Rhodovastum atsumiense: one gene and its partner. The protein of the gene in region 1 interacts with the protein of each later gene in a pairwise test. Links are inferred from orthologs where the notes say so. Each region holds a gene or a part of one and is shown on either strand. Other genes may lie near its edges. The genes, in order: def and NBY65_RS14235.

Evidence for each region.
Region 2: the proteins of def (region 1) and NBY65_RS14235 interact in binary tests that used the Escherichia coli proteins (3 or more experiments, as listed by UniProt). The link is inferred for Rhodovastum atsumiense from one-to-one orthologs.

The regions. Positions count from the first base shown.
Region 1 is NZ_OW485601.1:1,515,568-1,523,856, forward strand. Bases 2,208-5,158 are described here. They hold def (peptide deformylase), read right to left. Parts: upstream 3,990-5,158; coding sequence 3,426-3,989; downstream 2,208-3,425. Other genes in these bases: truA (tRNA pseudouridine(38-40) synthase TruA), read right to left, coding at 2,208-2,518; fmt (methionyl-tRNA formyltransferase), read right to left, coding at 2,518-3,423; NBY65_RS06770 (Hsp20 family protein), read left to right, coding at 4,130-4,582; NBY65_RS06775 (DUF1150 family protein), read left to right, coding at 4,652-4,903; NBY65_RS06780 (DEAD/DEAH box helicase), read right to left, coding at 4,990-5,158. Also shown: dapE (succinyl-diaminopimelate desuccinylase), read left to right, coding at 1-552; NBY65_RS06745 (hypothetical protein), read left to right, coding at 549-1,130; NBY65_RS06750 (hypothetical protein), read left to right, coding at 1,130-1,705; more of truA, read right to left, coding at 1,715-2,207; more of NBY65_RS06780, read right to left, coding at 5,159-6,114; NBY65_RS06785 (mandelate racemase/muconate lactonizing enzyme family protein), read left to right, coding at 6,531-7,703; NBY65_RS06790 (mitochondrial fission ELM1 family protein), read left to right, coding at 7,755-8,289. UniProt on the Escherichia coli protein: Removes the formyl group from the N-terminal Met of newly synthesized proteins. Requires at least a dipeptide for an efficient rate of reaction. N-terminal L-methionine is a prerequisite for activity but the enzyme has broad specificity at other positions.
Region 2 is NZ_OW485601.1:3,134,718-3,143,045, forward strand. The notes cover bases 2,294-5,283. They hold NBY65_RS14235 (aspartate-semialdehyde dehydrogenase), read right to left. Parts: upstream 4,308-5,283; coding sequence 3,279-4,307; downstream 2,294-3,278. Other genes in these bases: sdhD (succinate dehydrogenase, hydrophobic membrane anchor protein), read right to left, coding at 2,294-2,521; sdhC (succinate dehydrogenase, cytochrome b556 subunit), read right to left, coding at 2,544-2,966; NBY65_RS14240 ((2Fe-2S)-binding protein), read left to right, coding at 4,491-4,727; bfr (bacterioferritin), read left to right, coding at 4,918-5,283. Also shown: NBY65_RS14215 (succinate dehydrogenase iron-sulfur subunit), read right to left, coding at 1-238; sdhA (succinate dehydrogenase flavoprotein subunit), read right to left, coding at 259-2,070; more of sdhD, read right to left, coding at 2,114-2,293; more of bfr, read left to right, coding at 5,284-5,403; NBY65_RS14250 (DUF2270 domain-containing protein), read left to right, coding at 5,556-6,314; NBY65_RS14255 (ABC transporter permease), read right to left, coding at 6,214-7,884; NBY65_RS14260 (extracellular solute-binding protein), read right to left, coding at 7,894-8,328.

The DNA of each region.
Region 1 (8,289 bases):
GGCCACGTCGCCTATCCGCACCGGGCCGACAATCCGGTGCACCGGCTGGTGCACGTGCTCTCGGCGCTGACCGCGGCGCCGCTGGATGCCGGCAGCGACTGGTTCGAGCCCTCCAGCCTGCAGGTCACCAGCATCGACGTCGGCAACCCCGCCACCAACGTCATTCCCGCCATCGCCCGCGCCGCGCTGAACATCCGCTTCAACGACCGCCACAGCGGCGCCACGCTCACCGCCTGGCTGCGGGCGGTGCTGGCGCAACATGCCGGGCAGTTCGAGCTGGAGGTGGCGGTCAGCGGCGAAAGCTTCCTCACCGCGCCCGGCCCGCTGCTGGAGCGGCTGCAGGCGGCGGTCCACGGCGTCACCGGCCTCGAGCCGCAGCTCGACACCGGCGGCGGCACCTCGGATGCGCGCTTCATCTCCCGGCTCTGCCCGGTCGCCGAGTTCGGCCTGGTCGGCAGCACCATGCACCAGGTGGACGAGCGCGTGCCGGTCGAGGACCTGCGCCAGCTCGCCCGTGTCTATCGTCACCTGCTGGACACGGTGCTGACATGACTGCCTCCCTGCCGCAACGGCGCAGCGTCATGCGCGGCATCCTGCAACTGGCCCTGCTGCGGGCCGGCGGCATGGAGCAGTTCGGCGACAGCCGCCAGTGCTTCCTCAACAGCCTCGCCCCGCTGGTTGCCTTTCCGCTGGTGGGCGGCGTGCTCGGCATGGTCTCCGGGGCCGGCGTCGACGCCCTGGCCGGGCTGCTCGGCACGCTGGTGGCGCTGCTGACCCCGCCCGTGCTGTCGCACCTGCTGGCGCGGCTGTGGCGGCGCGAGGCGGAATGGCTGCGCTACGCCACCGCCTTCAACTGGTCGCGCTGGGCGATGCTGCTCGCGCTCAGCACGTCGCTGCTGCTGATCGGCCTGTTCGGCACCATGGGCCTGACGCAACGCGGCGCGGTAGGGCTGGGGCTGCTGGCGGTCGCCATCTATGGCTTCGTGCTCGATGCCTTCGTGGCACGGGTCGGGCTGCGGCTGTCCTGGGGACGGGCGGTGCTGCTGGTGCTGGCGGTGAACCTGGGGGCGGCGCTGCTGTTTCTCGGCCCACGCGTGATCGCGGGGCTGCAGGCCCTGCCCCCGGCGTAATGGCCGGGTCGTGGGGCACGGCGCTGCACGGCGCCCTGCTGCTGGCGCGGGGACGGGCCGAGGGCCTGCAGTTGATCGCCGCCCCGCCGGAAGACGAAATGACCGTCGCCGCCCGCAGCTTCTGGGCGGCGGTGCTGTGCCTGCCGGCCTTCCTCTGCCTGCACCTGCTGGACTGGGCGCAGGGGCGGGTGCCGATGCCGGACCAGCCCGGCCAGGCGCTGGTGCTCGACCTGCTGGGCTACGTGGTCGGCTGGGTCGGCTTCGCGCTGCTCTCGCACGTGATGGCCGCCAGCCTGGGGCGGGACCATCGCTGGCCGATCTTCATCACCGCCTGGAACTGGTGCAACGTCGTCCAGTACCTGATCCTGACCGGCGCCATCGTGCCGGAGCTGCTGCACGTGCCGCCCCTGGTGGCGCAGACCCTGTGGCTGGCGGCGATGGGCTGGGCGCTGTGGCTGGAATGGTACGCCACCCGCCTGTCGCTCGCCGTGCCCGGCTTCACGGCGGCCCTGCTGGTGGCCACCGATTTCACGCTCGGGTTGTTCCTGCTCGGCTTTACCGAATCGATTCGCTGATCCCGCCCGTCAGGATCCGCAGACAGGTTCCCGTTCCGGAATATCAACGACCGTCGTCGTGAACGGATCCGGATCGTAGCGCACCCGTGTCAGCGCCAGCCCCTCGGGCGGGGCGGTCGGGCCGGCGGCCCGGCGGTCCCGCGCCGCCAGTGCCTCGGCTACCCGTCCGACCGGCCAGCGCCCCTCGCCCACCAGCTTCAGCGTGCCGGTCATGTTGCGCACCTGGTGATGCAGGAAGCTGCGCGCCTCCGCCACGATCTCCACCAGCTCGCCCTGCCGCGTCACTTCCAGCCGGTCCAGCGTGCGCAACGGGCTCCTGGCCTGACAGGCGGCGGCACGGAAGGAGGAGAAATCGTGCCGGCCGAGCAGCAGCCGCGCCGCCGCCGCCATCGCCGGCACGTCGAGGTCGCGCTCGACATGCCAGACCCGCCCCTCCAGCAGCCCCGGCCGCGGCCGGCGGTTGAGGATGCGGTAGCGATAGCCCCGCCCGACAGCCGAGAAACGAGCGTTCCAGCCCTCCGGTGCCAGCGCCGCCCGCAGCACCACCAGCCGATGCGGCTTCATGTGGAAATTCAGCGCATCCCGCAGCCGATCCGGCGGGAAGGCAGCGGGCAGGTCGATCTGCGCCACCTGCCCTTCGGCATGCACGCCCGCATCGGTGCGCCCGGCCACCACGCTCGGCACCGGCGCGCCGCCGGCCAGCCGGGAGGCGGCCTGTTCCAGCACGGCCTGCAGCGACAGGCCCTGTGCCTGCATCTGCCAGCCGACGAACCCGGTACCGTCGTACTCCAGCAGCAGCGCGTAGCGAGGCATCAGCCCAGCCTGGTGCCCGCCGCGATCCGGCGTCCCCGCAGGAAGGCGGCCGCATCCATGGCGCCGCGACCGGGCGCCTGCACGCGCAGCAGCCGCAGCGCGCCGGACCCGCAGGCGACCAGCAACGCCTCGTCGAGCACCGTTCCGGGCTCCCCCGCCCCCGCTTCCGGCCGCGCCGCCAGCACCTTCAGCGGGGCGCCGTCCAGCAGGGTGAAGGTGCCCGGCCAGGGATTGAGCGCGCGCACGCGCCGCTCCAGCACCGCCACGTCCTGCGTCCAGTCGAGCTTCCCGTCCTCGCGCGTGAGCTTGGCGGCATAGGTGGCGCCCTCGGCGGGCTGGGGCACCGGTTCCGGCGCCTCGTCCAGCGCACGCAGGACCAGTTGCGCCCCCAGCTCGGCCAGGGCGTCGTGCAACTCGGGGGTGGTGGTGGCGGGCGTGATCGGCACTGACCCGCGCAGCAGCATCGGCCCGGTGTCGAGCCCGGAATCGACCTGCATGATGGTGACCCCGGTCTCGGTGTCGCCGGCGAGCAGCGCCGCCTGGATCGGGGCGGCGCCGCGCCAGCGCGGCAACAGGCTGGCATGGATGTTGATGCAACCGCGGCGCGGTGCCACCAGCATGGGATCGGGGATGATCAGCCCATAGGCCGCCACCACCGCCGCATCCAGCCCGAGCGCCGCGAACGCCGCATGCTCGGCGGTGTCCTTGCGCAGCCGCGCCGGCGTGCGCACAGGCAGCCCGAGCGCCTCCGCCGCCGCATGCACCGGGCAGGGATGCACGGCATGGCCGCGGCCGGCCGGGCGCGGTGGCTGGCAATAGACCGCCACGATCTCGTGCCCGGCCGCGTGCAGCGCCCGCAGCGCCGGCACGGCGAAATCCGGGCTGCCCATGAAAGCCAGTCGCACGGCTACTTCGCCTTCTGCCGCTGCTCCTTGACGAGCCGGCGCATGATGATGTTGCGCCTGAGCACGGAAAGGTGGTCGACGAACAGCACGCCGTCGAGATGGTCGATCTCGTGCTGCAGGCAGGCGCCCAGCAGGTCCTGCCCCTCGATTTCCCGCCGCGCCCCGGTCTCGTCGGTGTAGCGGACGCGCACCAGCGCCGGGCGGGTGACCTGGGCATACTGGCCGGGCAGCGACAGGCAGCCTTCTTCCCGGGTGGCCAGGGCGTCGCTCTCGGCGACCACTTCGGGATTGATCAGCACGATCGGGGTGCGCCGGTTGTCGCGCTGCAGGTCGATGATGGCCATGCGCAGCCCCACCCCGACCTGCGGCGCCGCCAGCCCGATGCCCGGCGCCCGGTACATCGTCTCGAACATGCGCGCGATCAGGGCCTGGACCTCGCCATGGTCGGCCTCCGTCACCGGGCGCGCGCGCGCCTTCAGCACCGGATGCGGCGCGACCAGGATGGGCAGGGTCTCGATCTCATCCAGGACAGGGGCAGGTGAAGCTTCGGTGACGGGATCACTCATGCCGCCGATGTAGCGTCGCCCAGCCGCCGGATCAACGCCCACGGGGCTTGCATCGCAGCGGAGCGCTGCCAAAATACGTCACGACGGGTTGCCGCGAACGGGGCCCGGCCACTGCTTCGCTCTCACGAGGAGGCCTGAACTTGACGACGCGCGTATTCACTTCCCCGATGTTCCTGGGGTTCGATCACCTCGAGCAGATGCTCGAACGGGCGTCGAAATCCTCGTCCGACGGGTACCCGCCCTACAATATCGAGCAGATCAGCCCGACCGGCCTGCGCATCACCCTCGCCGTCGCCGGCTTCACCATGGACGACCTGCAGATCACGCAGGAAGACAACCAGCTGGTGATCCGCGGACGCCAATCGGACGACAGCCAGGGGCGCGTGTTCCTGCACCGCGGCATCGCCGCCCGGCAGTTCCAGCGCGCCTTCGTCATGGCCGAGGGCATCGAGGTCCGCGGTGCCTGGCTCGACAACGGCCTGCTGCACATCGACCTCGCACGGCCGCAACCGGAAAGCCGGGTGAAGACCATCCAGATCCGCCGGGCCGGAAATGGCGGCGGTGCCGTGGTGACGGGCCCACGCGAGGACTGACGGCCCGAACCCGATCAAGGGTTGCGGCGTTGCTGCAGAAGGGGGCGCCGAACCCACAGGAGACAGAAAATGACCATTGATTCGGCCGAAAATTTGAATGCTGCCTCGCCTGAGCCCATCGATATCCGCCATCTGACCACCGACCAGCTCGCCAAGCTCGGCGTCTCTCAGATCGCCTACGTCAAACCGGTGATGATGAACGGCAGCACCGCCTATGCCATCCACGCCGCGGACGGCACGCCCATGGCCGTGGCCGGCGACCGCAACCTCGCCATCGCCGCCGTGCATCAGCACGAGATGCTGGCGACCCTGGTGCACTGAAAAGAATGGGTTCCAAGGGCCAAAGGCCCTTGGTGGAGGTCCAGGAGGCGAAGCCTCCTGGTCGGGTGCGGGGCAAAGCCTCGCCGTTATGCCGCCTGCAGCACCGGCACCTTGATGCGCATCAGCTTCTCGATATCGCGCAGGTAGGGCCGCTCGTCCGGCCCGCACAGGCTGATCGCCACGCCTGACGCACCGGCGCGCGCCGTGCGGCCGATCCGGTGCACATAGCTTTCCGGAACGTTCGGCAGGTCGAAATTGACCACGTGGGTCACCCCGTCCACGTCGATGCCGCGGGCGGCGATGTCGGTCGCCACCAGCACGCGGGTGACGCCCGCCCGGAACGCGCCCAGCGCCCGCTCGCGCTGGCCCTGGCTCTTGTTGCCATGGATGGCGACTGCCTCGATGCCATGCGCGTCGAGGTCCTTCACCACGCGATCGGCGCCGTGCTTGGTACGGGTGAACACCAATGTGCGCCCCTCCCCCGCCCGGGCCAGCAGGTTGCGCAGCGCCGACCGCTTGGCGGTCTGCTCGACGAACAGCACGTGCTGGGCGATACGCTCGGCCGGGGTGGAAATCGGGGCGACGGACACCCGGACCGGGTCGCGCAGCAGGCCGGAAGCCAGCTTGGCGATCTCGGGCGGCATGGTGGCGGTGAACAGCAGGGTCTGGCGCCCGGTCGGGAGCATCGCGGCGATCCGCCGGATCGGCACGATGAAGCCGAGGTCGAGCATATGGTCGGCCTCGTCCAGCACCAGCACCTCGACCGCATCGAGGCGCAGGGCGCGGTCGCCGACATGGTCAAGCAGGCGGCCCGGGGTGGCGACCAGCACGTCGACGCCGCCGGCGATGGCGCGGGCCTGGCGCAGCTTGGGCACGCCGCCGAACATCAGCGCCACGCGCAGCCCGGTGTGGCGGGCATAGGCCCGCACGTTGTCGGCGATCTGCCCGGCAAGCTCGCGCGTGGGCGCGAGGATCAGGGCGCGGCAGGTCTTCGGCGCCGGACGGGCACCCGAAGCGGCAAGGCGGTGCAGGATGGGCAGCGCGAAGGCAGCGGTCTTGCCGGTGCCGGTCTGGGCGATGCCCTGGACGTCGTGCCCGGCCAGCACCTGCGGGATCGCCTGCGCCTGGATCGGGGTAGGGGTCGTATAACCCTCGGTCGCCAGCGCCTTGAGCAGGGCGGGGGACAGGCCGAAGGTGGAGAAGTCGGTCATCAGGTCTCTTTCACATCGACGCGTCGCCACGCCACGCGGTGGTCGCGCGGCGGACGCGTCATCACGATCGGCAGGATCGCGGACCGGCGCATTCGTTTGGGAAAAGCGGGCTACCTGGGGGTGCGCCCGATCCCTGCATATTGCCAGGGACACGCACGGGCGGGCAGCGCACGAAACCACATCAGGGCGCGCACCCCATGTATGGGTATCCGCGACGGCGGCGTCAAGGGAAACGGGCTCCGGGAGCGGTTGTTGCGCACCGGCACGCAGTCCCGGCTGCGCAGCGCGCGAGGAACCTGGAAGGGCCTTCACCCGGTTTTCCCGCCTCCGTTCACGTACCGGAATGTAGCGCGCCGCGCGCTGGCATGGGACCGGCGCACGCGCCAGAGTGCGGCGCCGCGACGGAGGAAACAGCCATGGTCCGTATCGTCGACATCCGCGAGGTGACGCGTCCGATCGCCTCGCCGATCCGCAACGCCTATATCGATTTTTCGAAGATGACGACCAGTCTTGTCGCCGTGGTCACCGACGTGGTGCGCGACGGCAGGCGCGTGGTCGGCTACGGCTTCAACTCCAATGGTCGCTACGGCCAGGGCGGATTGATCCGCGAGCGTTTCGCCCCGCGCCTGCTGGAAGCCCCGCCGGAAAGCCTGCTGGATGCGGATGGCGGGAACCTCGATCCCAATCGCGTCTGGGCGGCGATGATGGCCAACGAGAAGCCGGGCGGGCATGGCGAGCGCTCGGTGGCGGTGGGCACGCTCGACATGGCGGTGTGGGATGCGGTCGCCAAGATCGCCGACAAGCCGCTGTTCCGGCTGCTGGCCGAGCACCACGGCGTGGTGGCCGAGCCCTGCGTCTTCGTCTACGCCGCCGGCGGCTACTACCATCCGGGCAAGGACCTGGCGGCGCTGCGGGCGGAAATGCGGTCCTATCTCGACCGCGGCTACACCGTGGTGAAGATGAAGATCGGCGGCGCCTCCATCGACGAGGACCAGCGGCGGATCGAGGCGGTGCTGGCCGAGTTGGGGCACCACGGCCATGCACGGCTGGCGGTGGACGCCAATGGCCGCTTCGACCTGGAAACCGCCATCGCCTACGCGAAGATGCTGCGGCGCTACGACCTGTTCTGGTACGAGGAGCCCGGCGATCCGCTTGACTATCGCCTGCAGACGGCCCTGGCCGAATTCTATCCGGGGGCGATGGCGGTAGGGGAAAACCTGTTCAGCCACCAGGACGCGCGCAACCTGATCCGGTATGGCGGACTGCGTCCCGACCGCGACTGGCTGCAGTTCGACTGCACCCTGAGCTATGGCCTGAGTGAATACCTGCGCACATTGAAGATGCTGCACGAGGCCGGCTGGTCGTGGCGGCGCTGCATCCCGCATGGCGGCCATCAGATGTCGCTGGCCATCGCCGCCGGGCTGGGCCTGGGCGGCAGTGAGAACTACCCGGACCTGTTCCAGCCCTATGGCGGCTTCCCCGACGGCGTGCGGGTGGAGGCGGGACAGGTCACCCTGCCCGAGCTGCCGGGCATCGGCTTCGAGGGCAAGAGCGATCTTCACGCGGTGATGCGCGAGCTTGCCGAATGATCCCGACCGCATCGGATTGACCATCCAGGGGCGGAGGGACAGAACCGGCCGATGCTGCCCGCCCGCTCCTGGATCCTGACCGAAGACTATGCCGGCATGCGCAGCCAGGCGCTCGGCTTCGCGGAAGCCGCCGGGCTCACGCCCGAGCTCCGCACGCTGCGGCCGCGTGGCCTGTGGCGGCACGTGCCGGCGGCGTGGTGGCCGCGGCCGCTGGCGGCGATCGCGCCGGAGGGCATCGCGCCGCCCCTGGCGGAGCTGGTCATCGGCTGTGGCGGCAAGCCGGCGGCGGTGGTCGCGGCGCTGGCGCCGCGGATGCGCGCGGTGATTTTGCAGAACCCGCGCATGTCGCCACGGAAATTCGACCTGGTGGTGGCGGCGCGCCACGACGAGCTGACCGGGCCGAACGTCCTGGTCACGCGCACGGCGCTGCATCGCGTGACCCCGGCGCGGCTGGCCGAGGCCGGCACGCTCTGGGCGTCACGTCTGGCCCACCTGCCCCGCCCCCTGGTCGCGGTGCTGGTGGGCGGCACCAATGGCCGCTTCCGGCTGGACGCCGAGGTAGGCGGCCGGCTGGCGCAGGATCTCG
Region 2 (8,328 bases), 1.6 Mb from region 1 along the record:
TCAGGGTCGGGTCGACCTCGTTCTTGATCTTGATCAGCGCGTCCAGGACCATCGGGCCGCACTTGTCCAGATCGACCTCGTAGGTGTCCATGCGCGGGTTGCCGCCGGTGTCGGGGTCCCAGCGGTAGATCTGGAACTTCTTCACCCGGCGGGCGTCGGGGGATGCCTTCCACGTCTTGCCCTTCTTCGGCTGGCTGCCGGCGGGAAGGGCAAAGAAAACCTTCTTGGTCTCGACCATTCTCGTGGGATCCTTGCCGCTCAGTAGACGCGCTTCTGCGGGGGAATGACCGACACTTCGTTGGTCAGCGTCTGCATCTTCACCGGGCGGTAGTCGAGGCGGACGTTGCCGGCGTCGTCACACCAGGCCAGCGTGTGCTTCATCCAGTTCTTGTCGTCGCGCTCGGGGAAGTCGTCATGCGCCTGCGCGCCACGGCTTTCCTTGCGGGCTTCCGCGCCGGTCATGGTGGTGGCGGCGTTGCCCATCAGGTTCTGCAGTTCCAACGCTTCCATCAGGTCGGAATTCCAGATCAGCGACCGGTCGGACACGTGGATGTCCGAAAGCCCGGCCCAGACCTTCTTCATCTTCTCCACGCCTTGGGTCAGGCTCTCGCTGTTGCGGAACACCGCGGCGTGGGCCTGCATCGTGCGCTGCAGTTCCAGGCGCAGGTCAGCGACCTTGGTGCCGCCCTTGGCGTGGCGCGCGCTGTCCAGCCGGTCGAGCGCGTACTCGCCCGCGCGCGCGGGCAGCGGCGCCTGCGAGGTGCCCGGCCGGATGGTCTCGGCGGCGCGGTGCGCGGCGGCGCGGCCGAACACGACCAGGTCGAGCAGCGAGTTGGTGCCGAGGCGGTTGGCGCCGTGCACCGAGACGCAGGCGGCCTCGCCCACGGCCATCAGCCCGGGGACGACCGCGTCGGGATTGTCCTTGGTCGGCCGCAGCACCTCGGTGTGTACGTTGGTGGGGATGCCGCCCATGTTGTAGTGCACGGTCGGCAGCACCGGGATCGGCTCCTTGGTGACGTCGACGCCCGCGAACACCCGCGCCGTTTCCGAAATGCCCGGCAGGCGTTCGTGCAGGATGTCGGCGCCAAGGTGCTCCAGGTGCAGCAGGATGTGGTCCTTGTGCGGACCGCAGCCGCGCCCGGCGTTGATCTCCAGCGTCATGGACCGCGATACCACGTCGCGCGAGGCGAGGTCCTTCGCGGTCGGCGCGTAGCGCTCCATGAAGCGCTCGCCTTCGCTGTTGGTCAGGTAGCCGCCCTCGCCGCGGGCGCCCTCGGTGATCAGGCAGCCGGCGGGGAAGATGCCGGTCGGATGGAACTGCACGAATTCCATGTCCTGGCAGGGCAGGCCGGCGCGCAGCACCATGGCGTTGCCGTCGCCGGTGCAGGTATGGGCCGAGGTGCAGGACAGGTAGGCCCGCCCGTAGCCGCCGGTGGCCAGCACCACGGTTTGGGCGCGGAAGCGGTGGATGGTGCCGTCTTCAAGGTTCCAGGCGACCACGCCGCGGCAGGCGCCGTCCTCGTCCATGATCAGGTCGAGGGCGAAATACTCGACGAAGAACTCGACGTCGTGCTTCAGCGACTGCTGGTACAGCGTGTGCAGGATGGCGTGGCCGGTGCGGTCGGCGGCGGCGCAGGCGCGCATGGCCGGCGCCTTGCCGAAATTGGTCATGTGGCCGCCGAAGGGGCGCTGGTAGATGCGCCCGTCCTCGGTGCGGCTGAACGGCACGCCGTAATGCTCCAGCTCGTAGACTGCCGGGATGGCCTCGCGGCACATGTATTCGATGGCGTCCTGGTCGCCGAGCCAGTCCGACCCCTTGACGGTGTCGTACATGTGCCAGCGCCAGTCGTCCTCGCCCATGTTGCCCAGCGCCGCGCCGATGCCGCCCTGGGCGGCCACGGTATGGCTGCGGGTGGGGAAGACCTTGGTGATGCAGGCCGTCTTCAGGCCCGCCGCGCCGATGCCGAAGGTCGCGCGCAGGCCGGCCCCGCCGGCGCCGACCACCACCACGTCATAGGTGTGGTCGATGACGTTGTAGGCACCGAGGGAAGGCTTGGTGATCGCGTTCATCTCTGATCCGTTCAAATGCAGCGCAGCGCCGCAGGCCGCGAGGTCATCCGGTGATGGCGAGCTTCAGCACGGCGATCGTCGCTGCCAGTCCCAGCAGCAGCGAGGCGGCCTTGACCGCCAGGATCACCGGCGTGCGGATCACGTCGGTATGGATGTAGTCTTCGCAGACGACCTGCACGCCCAGATGCAAGTGCTCGAAGGTCAGCACGATCAGGGTCAGCAGCAGCGTGGCGTTGATGATGTTGCCTGCCCAGGCCCGCACCTCGGCATAGGGCTGTCCGGTCAGGTGCGCGAGCGACCAGATGAACCACAATGTCAGCGGCACCAGCGCAATGGAGGTCAGGCGCTGTATCCACCAGTGATCGAAACCCGATTTCGCCGATCCCAGGCCGCGGGCGCGGCCGAGGAAAGTGCGCATCGTGTCGACTTTGAGTCCCTTGGGGTCGGCCATGACGGGGATTCCTCGGGCGCTGTCAGGTAAGGGCGATGAACCAGGTGAGCAGCGTCAGCCCTGCGCTCGCGCCGAGGATCACGGCGCGGGAGCGCTCCACCGACGGCAGGTCGTACATCTTGCCGGCGTCCCAGATCAGGTGCCGGATGCCGACGCACCAGTGGTACCAGAGTGCGAAGGTCCAGCCGAACAGCGCAAGGTAGCCGATCGGGGAGCGCGCCACGCGGGAGAACGTTGCGTAGGCGGCCTCGCCGCTCGCCGCGGCGACCAGGAACCACACCATGATGATGGTGCCGACTGCGATCGCGCAGCCGGTGACCCGGTGGGAGACGGACATCACCATGTCGAAGTTGAAGAACACCGACAGGTGGCCCGACATCGGGCGTTGGACCAGGCGGCCATCGCTGGTGCGCCCGACATATTGCGCTTCGCGTATGTCCCTCATCGGGTTTCTCTCCTTTTTCGGGCGGCGCCCCAGGCCGCAGTCAGCGCCCTGGTCCGCGCGCTGCACCGTCCGTTGCGTCCCGCCATACTCCGGCGCACCCGGTGGGTCAACGCGGCGACGAAGAAGGAATGGAGCTGCAAGGGAACAATCGGCCGGGCGGGCGGCGGCCGAACGCGAAAGGCGCAACCAGGCTCCCGCAGCTCATGCGCGAACGCGTGCTGCGGCGCAACGATTCTTGTCGTTGCGCCGCAGCACGTCCGTCATGATCTCCGTGGGCGGATCCGCCCGCCGCGCTGCCGGCGCGGCGGGGCGTCAGGCCGCCCGCTTCTTCAGCAGCCCCTGCGCGATCAGCGTCTCGGCGATCTGCACCGCGTTCAGCGCCGCGCCCTTGCGCAGGTTGTCGCTGACGCACCAGAAGGCCAGGCCGTTCTCCACCGTCGGATCCTGGCGGATGCGGCTGACATAGGTGGCGTCCTCGCCCTGGCATTCCAGCGGGGTGATGTAGCCGCCGTCCTCGCGCTGATCGAGCACGACCACGCCCGGCGCGTCACGCAGCGCGTCGCGCGCGGCCTCGACGCTGATCGGCCGCTCACATTCGATGTAGACGGCCTCGGAATGGCCGATGAACACCGGCACGCGCACGCAGGTGGCGATCACCTTGATGTCGGGATCGAGAATCTTCCGCGTCTCGACGGTCATCTTCCACTCTTCCTTGGTGGCGCCGTCGGACATGAACTTGTCGATGTGCGGAATGCAGTTGAAGGCGATCTGCTTGGTGAACTGCTCGGGCTTGATCGGGTCGTTGACGTAGGTCGCCTTGGTCTGGGCGAACAGCTCGTCCATGCCTTCCTTGCCCGCGCCCGACACCGACTGGTAGGTCGAGACCACCACACGCCTGATGCCGAACTGGTCGTGCAGCGGCTTCAGCGCCACTACCATCTGGATGGTCGAGCAGTTCGGGTTGGCGATGATGCCGCGTGGGATCCGCTGCAGCGCCTGCGGGTTCACTTCCGGCACCACCAGCGGCACATCCGGTTCCATGCGAAACTGGCTGGTGTTGTCGATGACGACACACCCCGCCGCCGCCGCGCGCGGCGCATGCACGGCCGAGACCGAGGCACCTGGGCTGAACAGCCCGATGTCCCAGCCGGCGAAGTCGAACTTGTCGAGGTTCTGGACCTTCAGGACCTGGTCGTTGCCGAAGCTGACCTCCTGGCCGGCGGAACGGCCGGAGGCAACAGCGGCGACTTCCGTAGTGGGAAACTTTCGCTCGGCCAGGGTTTTCAGCATCTCGCGCCCGACCGCCCCGGTGGCGCCGACGACCGCGACTCTGTAACCCATTGCTTCTGCTCCGTTTCCCGGCTCGCCCCGATTGGCGGCACGATCTTTAAAGGGTTAGCGAATTCCGCCGCCGCGCGGCAAGCCCGCAGAGCGGGGAACAGGGCTGCAGCAGAATCGCTATTGCGAGTCATTTGCAGCAACATGTATTGCTGTGCGTGCCACCGCAGCCGGATCGCCCGCGACATGTATGTCTGCATCTGCAACGCCCTCACCCATGCCGACGTCGCGCACGCGACCACGGTGCACGGCGCGTCCCGGCCCGGTGAGGTGTTCCATGCGTGCAAATGCCGCGCCAAATGCGGCACCTGCGTCTCCGTGCTGCGGGAGCTGGTGCAGCAGGCACTCGACGCCACGGTGACGCCGTCCGCCACGCCGGAGCCGGCCGGGGACGCCGCCGCCCCGCTGCCCGCCGCCGCCTGAGCGGGCTGCGGCCGGGTTCCAGGCCCGGATCGCCCGCATCGTCTTGTGCCCGCTCGCGCAACAGGCGTTGAGTGCGGCCGGTCGCGCCCCTAGGCTCGCCTCTGCCGCGACGGAGATGGAGTCGGGTCGTGACGCGCGATGTCCTGGCTGCCGCCCCCTCTCGCGTGCCCACCACAGGGGATGACCGCGCATGCTTCGCGATCCGAAAGTCGTCGAACATCTGAATACGCAGCTCACCAACGAGCTGACCGCGATCAATCAATATTTCCTGCATGCCCGCACGCTGCAGCACTGGGGTGTCACCCTGCTCGGCAAGCACGAATACAACGAATCGATCGAGGAGATGCGGCACGCCGACTGGCTGATCGACCGCATCCTCTTTCTCGACGGCCTGCCCAACGTGCAGCGCCTCAATCCCGTCCGGGTCGGCCAGACCGTTCAGGAAATCCTCCAGGCCGACCGCGCGCTCGAGGAGAAGGCCATGGACGACCTGCGCGAGGGGATCGCCTACTGCGAGAGCGTGCGTGACTACGTCTCGCGCGACCTGCTGCGCCGCATCCTCGACAACGAAGAGGAGCATGTCGACTTCCTCGACGCCCAGGACGACCTGATCCGCCAGATCGGCATCGAGCGCTACATCCAGCTCAACGCCGCCCCCGCCCCGGACCAGAAGTAGTCATTACCTCCCTCCTTGGCGAAGCCGCGGCGCTCGGGCAGTCTCTGCCCGGGCGCAACGGTGCCGGGCGGCATCCGCGCGCGCACACCGGAGATCCGGCACGCCCCGCAGGCGCGTCCGGATGTCCCAAGCAAAGCAAGGGGGGAAACGCCATGCTCGAAACCCAGCCCCAGCCCGAACCGCAGTCACAACAGTCGCAAGCGCAGCCGCAATCCCCGCCCCAGGCCCGGGCGCCCCGCTTCGGCTCGGCCGAGATCACGGCGCTGTCGCATCTCTATCGGGGCGAACTGTATCGCAGCACCATGTGGCGCAACCGCCTGGATGCTACCACCAACTGGGCGGTGGTCTCGACCGGGATCGCGCTGTCGCTGACCTTCAGCCACGAGACCGCCTCGCCGCTGCCACTGGTCCTGGTCGGTCTGCTGGTGGCGGTGTTCCTGCGCATCGAGGCCCGCCGCTACCGCTTCTTCGATTTCTGGCGGGTGCGGGCGCATATCCTGGAAACCCAGTTCTTCGGCCCGATCCTGCTCGGCCAGGGCGTGCAGATCGACAACCACTGGAACGAGATCCTCTACCAGGACTACCAGGCGCCCCGCCTGCACATCACCTTCGCCGATGCGCTGGGACGGCGGCTGCGCAAGAACTATGGCTGGATCTTCATCATCCAGGCGGTGGCCTATGTCGGCAAGCTGGTGATCCATCCCACGCCGATCGCCTCGGTCGGCGACCTGTGGGCGCGCGCCGCCATCGGGCCGATTCCCGGTCCGGTGGTGCTGCTCTGCGGCCTGCTGTTCCATGGAGGCCTGCTCGTCATCGCGGTGGTGACGCTGCGCGGAGGGCGGGGACGGGGACGGTCCCGGGAACAGCCGACGGTCGACCGCGTGCTCGAACTGGCGCGGCGGGCGGCCTGAACCGGGCCACGCGGGCCAGCAGCACCACCGGCACCAGCCCCGCCGCGACGATCGCCAGCGCCGCCACCGCCCCGTCCTCGTAGGTGCCGCGCACCGCCTCGCCATAGAGCGCGGTGGCCAGCGTCTCCAGGTTCAGCGGCCGCAGCAGCAGGGTCGCCGGCAGCTCCTTCATTGCGTCGATGAACACCAGCAGCGCGGCGGCGGGCAGGGCGGGGGCCAGCAGGGGCAGGTGGATGCGCGCGAACAGCGTGAAGCTGCGCGCGCCGAGGCTGCGGGCGCAGATGTCCATCTCGCGGCCGAGGGTCGCATACGCCGCGTCCACCGCGCCCACGGGAATGGCCAGGAAGCGCACGAGATAGGCCAGCACCACCGCCGCCACCGAGCCCGACAGCACCGGTGCGGCGGCCAGCGGCCAGGTCGCCTGCAGCAGCGTATCCACCCCGCCCAGCGCCACCACCAGCCCGACCGCGATCACCCCGCCCGGCATGGCATAGCCCAGCATGGCCAGCAGCAGCGGGAAGCGGCCATGCCCGATCCGCGCGCAGAACGCCACCAGCAGGGCGCCGAGCAGCGTTGCCGCGGCCGCCAGCGCGGCCAGCAGCGCGCTCGCCCCGGTCCAGGCGGCCAGTTCCGCCGGCAGGCCGTGGGCGGCGACGCGCGTCCAACTCGACCACGCCAGATGCGCCGCCGGGGCGGCGAAGCCCAGGCCCACCGGCACCGCGCAGGCCAGCGTCGCCGCGGCCCCCGGCAGGCCACGCAGGCGCACGGGCGCAGGGGGGCGGCTGCCGGGGGCGGCCGCCGCAGCCCGCCGGCCCCAGCGTTCCAGGGCCATCACCCCGGCCACCAGCAGCAGCAGCGCCAGGGCCAGTTGCGCCGCGCCTTCCAGCGAGGACCGGGTGAGCCAGGTGACCGAGATCGCCACCGTCAGCGTCCGCACCCCGAGGAATTCACTCGCGCCGATGTCGTTCAGCGCCTCCAGCAGTGCCAGGCTGATACCGACCGCGATCGCCGGCCGGGCCATCGGCAGCCCCACCCGCCACAGCAGCATCGATCCGGAGGCGCCCAGGCTGCGCGCCGCGTTCATCAGCTCGGCGCCCTGGCTGGCCAGGGCGATGCGGACGTTGAGGTAGACATAGGGGTAGAGCACGCCGCCGAGCAGCAGCACGCAGCCCCCGGTCGAGCGCAGGTCCGGCAGCAGCGGGCCATGCCCGGACCCTCCCCACAGCGTGCGCAGCGCCGCCTGTACCGGACCCGCTGGGTGCAGCAGGTCGAGCCAGGCATAGGCGCTGATATAGGTCGGCACCGCGAGCGGCAGCAGCAGCGCCCAGGACAGCACGCCCCGCCCGGGGAAATCGTGCCAGGCAACCAGCCATGCGGCCCCGGTGCCGAGCGCCCCCGCCACCACGCCCACGCCGAGCAGCAGCACCAGCGTCTGCTGCAGGGCATCGGGCAGGACGTAGCCGGCCAGATGCGGCCATAATGCCCCCGATCCTTGCGCGGCCAGGATCGCCAGGGCCGCGACCGGCAACGCCACCAGGGACGCGACCCCGGTGGCGGCGACACGCAGCACGAGAGCCGGCTAGCGATCGAGCCCGGCGCGATCGACCGCCAGGCTGGCCGCCTCGCGCCGCGCCGCGATCTCCGTCAGCGGGGTCTCGTCGACGCGCAGCGTGCCGAACGAGGCGACGATCGGGTTCAGCGCCACGCCTTGACGCACCGGATATTCGAAATTCGCCTCGGCGAAGCTTTGTTGCGCCGCGGGCGAGGTCAGGAATTCCAGCAGCTTCACCGCTTCCTCGCGGTTCGGCGCATGTCGCGCGACCGCCGCCCCGGAGACGTTCACATGCGTGCCTCCGCCATCGGCGAAGCCGGGCAGCACCACCCGCACCGCCTCGCCCCAGCGCTTCTGCTCGGCACCGCCCGCGCCCGAAAGCATCAGCCCGCCGTAATAGGTGTTGGCCAGCCCGACATCGCATTGCCCGGCGAGGATGTCGCGCGCCACGTCGCGATCGCC